DNA from 2 places in the Micromonospora sp. WMMA1947 genome. Region 2 is predicted to be linked to the other one. Evidence: riboswitches for the same ligand, from Rfam matches in the RefSeq annotation. Region 2 holds a riboswitch; the other holds the start of a gene.
The links. Region 2 has a riboswitch for thiamine pyrophosphate ahead of thiE (thiamine phosphate synthase). Riboswitches for the same ligand answer to the same signal wherever they lie in the genome.
Positions count from the first base shown of each region.

Region 1: another riboswitch for thiamine pyrophosphate. It lies ahead of O7604_RS16335 (ECF transporter S component); the one in region 2 lies ahead of thiE (thiamine phosphate synthase).

Region 1 covers NZ_CP114909.1:3,398,960-3,403,895, reverse strand. Annotated here, with positions in the region: gene O7604_RS16355 (acyl-CoA dehydrogenase family protein) at 1-1,011, opposite strand, end outside; gene O7604_RS16350 (DUF6328 family protein) at 1,120-1,620, opposite strand; gene O7604_RS16345 (SIS domain-containing protein) at 1,712-2,461, opposite strand; gene O7604_RS16340 (alpha/beta hydrolase) at 2,458-3,294, opposite strand; TPP riboswitch at 3,371-3,477, shown strand; gene O7604_RS16335 (ECF transporter S component) at 3,553-4,143, shown strand; gene O7604_RS16330 (ABC transporter ATP-binding protein) at 4,256-4,936, shown strand, end outside.
Region 2 covers NZ_CP114909.1:2,687,265-2,692,200, reverse strand. Annotated here, with positions in the region: gene thiS (sulfur carrier protein ThiS) at 1-152, opposite strand, end outside; gene thiO (glycine oxidase ThiO) at 143-1,273, opposite strand; gene thiE (thiamine phosphate synthase) at 1,267-1,893, opposite strand; TPP riboswitch at 1,888-1,999, opposite strand; gene O7604_RS13020 (DUF559 domain-containing protein) at 2,118-3,029, shown strand; gene O7604_RS13015 (aldo/keto reductase) at 4,021-4,936, opposite strand, start outside.

The sequences.
Region 1 (4,936 bases), 710 kb from region 2:
CTGGACCCGGTCCGCCGCCCACTCGCGGGCCACGTTGAGCGCCCACTTGCCGGCGCCGACGCACATGGCCGGCAGCGAGAGCCGCCCGGTGTTCAACGTGGTCAGCGCGATCTTCAGGCCCTTGCCCTCGCCGCCGATCACGTTCTCCTTCGGCACGAACACGTCGTGGAACCGGGTGAGGCTGTTCTCCAGGCCACGCAGCCCGACGAAGGAGTTGCGCCGTTCCACGGTGATGCCGTCGCTGTCGCCCTCCACCACGAACGCGGTGATGCCGCCGCGCCGCCCCTCTGCGGCCGGCACCCGGGCCATCACCACCAGCAGCGTGGCGAGCGTGCCGTTGGTGGCCCAGAGCTTCACCCCGTTGAGCCGGTAGCCGGTGCCGTCGGCGGTGGGCTCGGCGGTGGTGGCGAGCCGGGCCGGGTCGGAGCCGACGTCCGGCTCGGTGAGCAGGAACGCGGAGACCTCACCGGCCGCGAGCCGGGGCAGGAACCGGTCCTTCTGCTCGGGCGTGCCGAACATCTTCAGCGGCTGCGGCACGCCGATCGACTGGTGCGCGGAGAGCAGCGCGCTGACCGCCGGGTTCACCGAGCCGACGAGCATCAGCGCCCGGCAGTAGTGCAGGTTGCTCAGGCCGAGCCCGCCGTACTTCCGGTCGATCTTCATGCCGAACGTGCCGAGCCCGGCCAGGCCGTGGAACACCTCGTCGGGGATGCGCGCGTCCCGCTCGATCGCCTCACCGTCCACCTCGGACGTCAGATACGCGCGCAGCGCGCCGAGGAACTCGTCCGCGCGGGCCACCTCGGCCGGGTCGGGGCGGGGCCACGGGTCGATCAGGTCGAGCCGGAAGCGGCCGAGGAACAGTTCCTTGCCGAAGCTGGGCCGGTCCCAGGCCGACTCGCGGGCCGCCTCGGCGACCTGGCGGGCCTCCTTCTCGGAGACCTGGCCCGCCTCGGTGGGAAGCGGCCCCGCACCGTCGGGTGACTCGGGCCGGCTGTTCTGTGTCGTGGTCACGGCTGCCTCCTCGTCGGTCCGGCTGCGTCGACGCGTGCGACGAAAACGACGCTACCCCCGGGTGTTACCCAGGGGTAGCGTTGCGTGCACGTCCGATTTGGCGGACCGTCAGTCGGTCAGCGACTGCGGGCTGTCGTCCTCGTCGTCGATGTCGTCCTCACCCCAGTTGCGCCGGCTGAACGGCAGGATCGCCCAGAAGGTCAGGAACCACAGGCCGGTGAGCGTGCTGAGCAGGAACGCGATCGGCCGGTCCAGCACGAAGTCGGTGACCAGCAGGACCGAGCTGACCATCGCGATCAGCATGAAGAACAGGCCGCCGGTGGCCATCCGGTGGGCGAAGCGGACCAGCTCCGGCTTGCGGCCCTGCCGGAACAACGCCCGGTGGAACGCGACCGGAGAGATGATCATCGCGGCGGACGCGGCGGCGGTCAGCAGCGCCAGGATGTAGACGTCGCGCTGGAACTCCGTGGTCCGGCCGAACCCGTTGCTGAACGGCAGCGTCAGCAGGAAGGCGAAGAGGATCTGCACGCCTGTCTGCGCGACCCGCAGCTCCTGCAACAGATCGGCGAAGTTGCGCTGCCAGCGCTGCTTCTCGGATTCCTTGGACACTCGCGGACCTCCCCGGGAGACGGCACGGCCGGCGGGTGAACGCCCACCGGCAGCACCGCCTGTGCCCCGTACGGGCGATCACGAAACCGGTTCAGGAACCCCTGCGGATCCGGCCCGCGTACCGTGCCTCCAGCTCGGCGTTGTGCTCGTCGCCGCCGGTGATGTTCGCGGACAGGTAGACCGGCGGGCGCTGCCCCGCCGCGACCAGCCGGGCCACCACCTCGGTGACGATCTGCTGCGCGAGCAGCGCCGCGGTGATCGAGGAGACCGCGCCGACCGCGCCGCCACCCGGAAGCGGCAACGTCGCGTCGCCGTACGGGGCTCCGTTGTCCAGCACCACGTCGGCGAAGTCGGCGAGCTTGCGGCCGGACGGGTGCCGCGAGGTCATCCGGGCCGAGTGCTGCGCCGAGGTGATCGCCACCAGGCCGTGCCCGCGTTCCTTCACGATGGACGCGAACTCGACCATCGCCCCGTTCACGCCCGAGTTCGAGGCCAGCACGAACACGTCCTGCGGCCGGATCGGCGCCAGCTCGTAGAGGCGGTGCGCCACGGCCGGATCGCGTTCCAGCTTCGGGCCGAGCACGTCGGCCGGGTCGCCGCCGATCAGCACCAGGTCCCGCAACGCGATCCGGTTGGTGGGCACCAGGCCGCCGGCCCGCCCGGCGATCTCCATGGCCAGCGCCTCGGAGTGCCCGGTGCCGAACGCGTGCACCACACCGTCGGCGCGCAGCGCGGCCGCGATCAGGTCGGCCGCGTCGGCCACGTTCTGCCGCTGCGCGGCGGCCACCCGGCCGATCGTCTCGGTCACCACCGCCAGGTACGCGTCGGCGCTCACCGTCATGCCTCCTCCGTTCCTGTGCAACGGGCGAGGATCGCCTCGGCCAGCGGGCCGGGCGCCTCGTCCGGAATCCAGTGGCTGACGCCGGACAGCGTCACGAACCGGTAGTCACCGGTGACGCGCGCGGCGCACGCCTGCGCGGCCGTCCGGCCGATCGCCACGTCCTTGTCGCTCCACACGAACGTGGTGGGCACCCCGACCGGGGCGACCGCCTTCATGTCCGCACCGGTCATCGCGCGATACCAGTTCAGCGCCGCCGTCAAGGCGCCCGGCTCGCGCATCGGCTCGGCGTAGCGCGCCACCGTACCGGCGTCGCCCACGCCGCTCAGCAGCTTGCGCAGCGTGGCGCCGTTCCACGCCAGCAGCACCTTCTCCGCCGTACCGGGCTTGCGGAACAACGCGATGTAGGCGGACTTGACCTTCTGCCGGGGGTCGGTGGCGAGCGCGTGGCCCATCGCCGCCGGATGCGGCACCGACACCGCGGTCAGCGTCCGCACCCGGTCCGGGTGCGCCGCCGCCAGGCCCCACGCCACGATGGCGCCCCAGTCGTGGCCGACCACGTGGGCGCGGGTCACCCCGAGCGCGTCGAGCACGGCCGCCGCGTCGGCCACCAGCTCCGGAATCCGGTACGCCCCGATGTCGGCCGGACGCGCGCCGGGCGAGTAGCCGCGCTGGTCGAGCGCGTACGTGCGCAGCCCGGCGGCGTGCAGCGCGGGCGTGACCGCGTCCCACTCGCCCGAGTGCTGCGGGAAGCCGTGCAGCAGCAGGACCGGGTCGCCGCCCTCGGGACCGCCGGCGCGTACCTCGAACGTCAGTCCCCGCGCATCCACCAGCATGATCGCCACCATACCGACACTCGCCCTGCTGGGCCCCGGGCCGTGGTCGGTGCTAGCGTCTGCGACGAGACAACTTCACATCCGACAGGGGAGCGCGCAGCGCTGAGAGTGCGGGCCGGTGCCCGCAGACCCTCGAACCTGATCTGGGTAATGCCAGCGCAGGGAGTTCGGTCGACCTCCAGCCGCGTCGCCGTCCGGTGACCACCGGGCGCGGCGTGCGTCTTCTCCTGGTTCACCTCGACGAACTGGGAGCCAATCGTGAACCGTACCGACAGCAACCGCTGGCGTACCGTCGACATCGTCGTCGCCTCGGTCATCGCCGTCGCCTTCGGCGTCGTCTTCTGGGCCTGGGGCCTGCTCTGGAGCGCCACCGACGCGGCGTTCGCGTTCTTCCCGCCGGCGCAGGCAGTGCTCTACGGCGTGTGGCTGATCCCGGCGGTGCTCGCCGGCCTGATCATCCGCAAGCCGGGCGCCGCGCTGTACTGCGAGACGGTGGCCGCGATCATCTCCGCCCTGCTGGGCAGCCAGTGGGCGAGCATCGTGATCCTCCAGGGCCTGATGCAGGGCATCGGCGCCGAGCTGGCCTTCGCCGCGTTCCGGTACCGCTCGTTCCGCCTGCCGGTGGCGGTGCTGGCCGGTGCGCTGACCGGCCTCGGTGCTGCGATCTTCGACTTCGTCTACTGGAACAAGGCGTACGACTTCGCCTCCTACCGCCTCCCGTACGCGCTGATCACTATCGTCAGCGCCACTATCGTCGCCGGTCTGGGCGCGCACGTCCTCACCCGCGCGCTGGCGAACACCGGCGTGCTGGACCGCTTCCCCGCCGGTCGCGACCGCGCCCTGGTCTAGCCCTCTCCCCACTTCCGCCCGGTGATCAAGGAGTTTGCGTCCGCCGGGCACGGTTCTCCGGACGCGAACTCCTTGATCACGCAGGCTGGGCCGGGAGAGGGGGTGGTGGGCGGTGAGCGCTGTGGTGCTGCGGGGGTTCGGGTGGCGGCACGGAGGACGCAAGCGCTGGGCTCTGCGCGGAGTGGATCTGCGTGTGGAGAGCGGCGAGCGGGTGCTACTGCTCGGGCCCTCCGGGGCCGGTAAGAGCACGTTGCTGGCGGCGCTGGCCGGGCTGCTGCCGGAGGACTCCGGCGAGCAGGAGGGCACCGTCGAGATCGACGGGCTGGACCCGCGCAAGGCGCGTGAGCGCGTTGGCATCCTGTTCCAGGACCCGCAGACCCAGCTCGTCATGGCCCGCTCCGGCGACGACGTGGCGTTCGGGCTGGAGAACCGGGGCGTACCGGCCGGCGAGATCTGGTCCCGCGTCGACGAGGCGCTGCACCGGGTCGGCTTCCCGTACCCCCGGGACCGCCCGACCGCCGCGCTCAGCGGCGGGGAGCAGCAGCGGCTGGCCCTGGCCGGCACGCTCGCGCTGCGCCCCGGACTGCTGCTGCTCGACGAGCCCACCGCCAACCTCGACCCGGCCGGCGCCGGCCTGATCCGCCGGGCCGTCGCGAACGCGCTCGACCCGGACACCACGATGATCCTGGTCGAGCACCGGGTCACCGAGGCGCTGCCGCTGGTCGACCGCGTCGTGGTGCTGGAACCCGGCGGCGGCGTCCGCGCCGACGGGCCGCCCGAGGCGGTCTTCGCC
Region 2 (4,936 bases):
AGCACGCTCTCCGGCCAGCCGCCGCGCGGCACCACCTCGCCGTTCACCGCCACCGCGAGCCCGCGCTCCCGGTCGGTGACGGTGCGGACCACCTCGGCGACGGTGACGCCGTCGGGCAGCGTCCGGCCCGTGCCGTTGACGATCAGTTCCACGTGCGCTCCTTCCCGAAGCGATCCGGGGTGAAGGGGGCGAGCGCGGAATCCGGCTCGCCGGTGACGATCAGCTCGGTGACCAGGTCGGCGGTGACCGGGGTGAGCACGATGCCGTGCCGGTGGTGCCCGGTCGCCGCGGCCACGCCCGGCCGCCCCGGCAGCGGCCCGATGATCGGCGCGTTGTCCGGCGTACCGGGGCGCAGCCCCGCGACGGCCTCCACCAGCTCGTACTCGACCAGTTCCGGCACCAGCTCCGCGGCGGCGCGCAGCAGCGTCAGCACGCCACCGGCGGTGACAGCGGTGTCCGCGCGCTCCTCGACCGTCGCCCCGACCACGACCTCACCGCTGTCCCGGGGCACCAGGTAGACCGACTCGCTGTCCGCGTACCCCCGGATCACGTGCCGGAAGCCCGGCGGACCGTCACCGGGTGCGCGCAGCCGCAGCACCTGGCCCTTGACCGGCCGGACCGGCAGGCCGGTCAGCGCCGCCGCGCCGCAGCCCGCCGCGACCACCGTGACCCGCGCGTCCACCTCGGACAACGCGCCGACGCGGGCCGGACGCAGCTCCACACCGGCGCGTTCGGCGGCCGTGCGCAACGCGACGACCAGCCGCCGCGGATCGACCTGGTGGTCACCGGGCGCGACAGCGCCGCCGCGCACGCGCGGCGCCAGCGCCGGCTCGCGACCGCGCAGCTCCGAGGGACGCAACGGCGTGATCGGCAGTCCCAACCCCTGCTGGTACGACCACAGCCGCCTCGCCTCGGCCAGGTCGTCGGCGGTGAGCCCGACGACGAGCGTGCCCTCGGTGGAGTAGCCGATGTCGACGCCGCTCGCCTCGGTCAGCTCAGCCGCGAAGCCGGGCCAGCGGGCGGCGGACTCGACGAGAAGCGCGGTGAGTTCGTGCTCACCGAAGTACGCCTCGGCGACCGGCGACAGCATCCCGGCGGCCACCGACGAGGCGCCCGACCCGGGCCGGTCGTCGTGCACCACCACGCGCAGTCCGCGCTGCGCGCACCGCCACGCGATCGCCCACCCGATCGGCCCGCCCCCCACCACCGCCACCTCGGTAAGGAAGGGCCCCCTGTTAACGCCTCCGGTAGAGGAAGGGTCCCTTGTTAACACGTCAGCGCCCGCATCAGCTCGGCGGTGGCGTGCGCCGGATCGACGGCCGCGCTGAGCGCGCCGACCACCGCCACCCCGTACGCACCGGCCGCCCGCAACGCCGGCACGGTCGCGGCGGTCACCCCGCCGATCGCGATCACCGGCACGGACACCGCCTCGGCGACCGCGCGTATCCCCTCGGGGCCGATCGGTCCCGGCAGGCCGGACTTGGTGGTGGTGACGTGGCACGGGCCCACGCCCAGGTAGGTGGCCCCGGCGTCCACTGCGGCACGGGCGGTCACCGGCTCGCGGGCCGTCGCGCCGAGCACGGCGTCCGGGCCGAGCACGCGGCGCGCGGCGGGCACCGGCAGGTCGTCGGCGCCGACATGGCCCCCGGCCGCGCCCACCGCGAGCGCCACGTGCAACCGGTCGTTGACCAGGCACCGCGCCCCATACGCCCGGCAGGCGTCGACCACCAGCCGGGCCAGCTCGTACGCCTCCCGGTCGGTCGCGTCGTCCTCCACGCGCACCTGCACGACGAGGTCGGCGCCGGCTACCGGCAGGGCGGCGCGCAGCACGGCGAGCGGGTCACGCCCCGGCCGGGTGTCGGTGATGAGATGCAGTCGTCCCAGGGACAGCACGGCAACGCTCCTCCCTGCGCCGGCATTACCCGGATCAGGTTCGACGGTCGGGGGCTCCCAGCCCCCCTCTCAGCCCGGTCCGCACCGGGCTCCCGTGGGTCACTTGCGGCCTACCGTACGACGCCTCCCGCCCGTACGGAAGCCCGGGAGAGGTTTTTCCCAGGAACCAGCCGTCCGGCGGATCGGGGCAGTGGGTGACCGTCTCGTCACGACACGCTGCTGGGATGTCCGTTCCCGCCCGTGTCCCGCGCCGCCTGGCGACCCTGCCGTTCCGGGGCGGCCGCGCCGTGTCCGAAGGGCTGCTCACCTGGACGATGCTGCGCGGGCCGACGTGGATCCGCCTGCTCCCGGACGTGTACGTGCATCGGGACGGACACCGCGCCGACGACCACCGGATGTGGTGCGAGGCGGTGGCGTTGCGCCTGCCGCCGGTTGCCGTGCTGGCAGGAAGCAGCGCCGCCTGGTTGTTCGGCGCGGACGTGCTCCCCCGCGACGCGCCGGTCACCGTGCTGCTGCCGACCGCTGCTCGACTACGACCGCACCCACGGTTGCGGGTGGTCCGGTCGCCCCTGCCGGAGCGGGACCGCACCTTCTTCGGCGGGCTGCCGGTCACCACCCCGCTACGTACCGCGTTCGACCTGGGCCGGCAGGGCTCACTCGCCGAGGCGCTGGTCGCCGTCGACGCGCTGCTGCGTCGCCGGGTCGTGAAGCTGCCCGCACTGCGGGCCTACGCCGCCGACCGGTCGGGTTGGCCGGGCGCTCCGCTGCTGCGCGAGGTACTGGCGATGGCCGAGCCGTTGAGCGAGTCTCCGATGGAGACGCGACTGCGGCTGCTCCTCCTCGACGCCGGTCTCGGCCCGCTCACTGCCCAGCACGAGGTGCGCGCCGGCGGACGCTTCGTGGCCCGGGTGGACCTGGCCTGGCCGGCTCTCCGCCTCGCGGTCGAGTACGACGGCGACCACCACCGGGAACGGGCTCACTTCCGGCGGGACGTGGCGCGACTGAACGCGCTCCGCGCGGCCGGGTGGGTCGTGCTCCGGTTCACCGCCGACGACGTGCTGCGCCGTCCCGACGCCACAGTCGCCCTGGTACGCCAGGCCCTGGCCGAACGTCGCGCCACCGCAGCAAACCACTGACCCGCACCCCGCCGCCCGCCGCGCCCGCGCCCGCGCCCGCGCCCGCCGCACCCTGCCACGCCTCTGGTCCGCACCCCCGCCGCGCCCGCAGCCCGCAGCCCGCAGCCCGCAGCCCGCAGCCCGCAGCCCGCAGCCCGCAGCCCGCAGCTACGAGTCTCGCCCCGCCGCGCGCCGGCCCGGCCACCGCCACCCGGCGCCTGACCCGTGGTGCCTGACCTGGCCGAGCCGAGCCAGGCTGGGCCGAGCCGAGCCGAGCCGGGCCGAGCCGAGCCGAGCCGAGCCGAGCCGGGCCGCCCGAGACACCACGGGCGTCAGGAGGCCGCCGCAGACACCTATGGCGTTCCACTCGCGACTGAATCTGGCGACGAGTGGAACGCCATGGGTGTCTCAAGGCCCTTTTGACACCCATACCGTTCCAGCCATCGTGAGCGCTGCCTGCGAGTGGAACGCCATGGGTGCCTCCGCGCGCGGGCGGGGCCCGGTGGGCGCACCCCGCCGCGCGGAGCAAGCCCCGACGGTTGCACGCCGACGAGCGGGCGCACCTGCGATGGCGGGCGGACCGAACACCTGTGGACCGAAGGCGCGGACGGACACCACGCGCGGACGGGCCGCGCGGACGGGCCGATCGAGCGAGCTGGCCCCACGCACGGGCAGGCCCGACGCACGGGCGGGACGCACGGGCGGGACCCAAGCGCGAGCGGACCAACGCGCGGACAGGATGCACGGGCGGGATCCGACGCGCGGGCGGACCGAACGCGAGCGCACGGGCGGACCTAAGCGCGGGCGGACCCAACGCGCGGGCACACGGGCGGACCTAAGCGCGGGCGGGCCCAACGCACGGACCGGACGCACGGGCGGACGGACCCGAGCGCGAGCGGACCCAACGCGCGGACCGGACGCACGGGCGGGGCCCGAGCGCGAGCGGACCCAACGCTCGGGCACACGGGCGGACCCGACGCGCGGGCGGGCGCGTCGGCACCGGCGGGGACGGTCAGAGGATGGCGTCCAAGGCGTCCAGGTCCTCGTCGCTGGGCTGCCACGTCCCCGCTTCGGCGTTCGCCTTCACCTGCTCGGCAGTGGTCGCGCCGGCGATCACGGACGTCACGGCGGGACGGGCCGCCAGGCCGCCGATGGCCACCTGGAGCATGCTGATCCCGCGCTCTGCCGCGTACGCCTCGATCGCCTCGATGACGTCCCAGCGCGCGGCAGCCAGCCGCTCGGCGTACCGGCCGCCACCGGCGAGGCGGCTGCCCTCCGGGGGTGCCTCGCCGCGCTTGTACTTGCCGGTGAGCAGCCCGTTGGCGAGCGGGAAGAACGGCAGCATGCCGAGGCCGAACCGCTCGCAGGCCGGGATCACCTCGTCCTCCACCCCGCGCTCCACCAGCGAGTAGTGGTTCTGCGCGGAGATGAACCGGGTACGGCCCTGCGACGACGCGGTCCAGTCGGCGTCGGCGATCTGCCACCCGGCGAAGTTGGAGTTGCCCAGGTAGCGCACCTTGCCGGCGGTCACCAGGTCGTCCAGCGCGGCGAGCGTCTCGTCGATCGGGGTGCCCGGGTCGGGCTCGTGCATCTGGTACAGGTCGATGTGGTCGGTGCCGAGCCGGCGCAGCGACGCCTCGACGGCGCGGGCGATGTAGCGGCGGGCGCCCCGGGCGCCGTGGTCGGGCCCGTTCGCGCCGTGCATGTCCATGCCGAACTTGGTGGCCACCACCACGTCGTCGCGGCGGCCCTTGAGCGCCTGGCCGAGCAGTTCCTCGGAGGCGCCCTGCGGCTCGCCGTAGATGTCGGCGGTGTCGAAGAAGTTGATCCCGGCGTCGAGCGCGGCGTCCACCACCGCGCGGGTGCCGTCGAGGTCGAGTTTGCGGCCGAAGTTGTTGCAGCCGATACCGACCACGGACACCACGAGC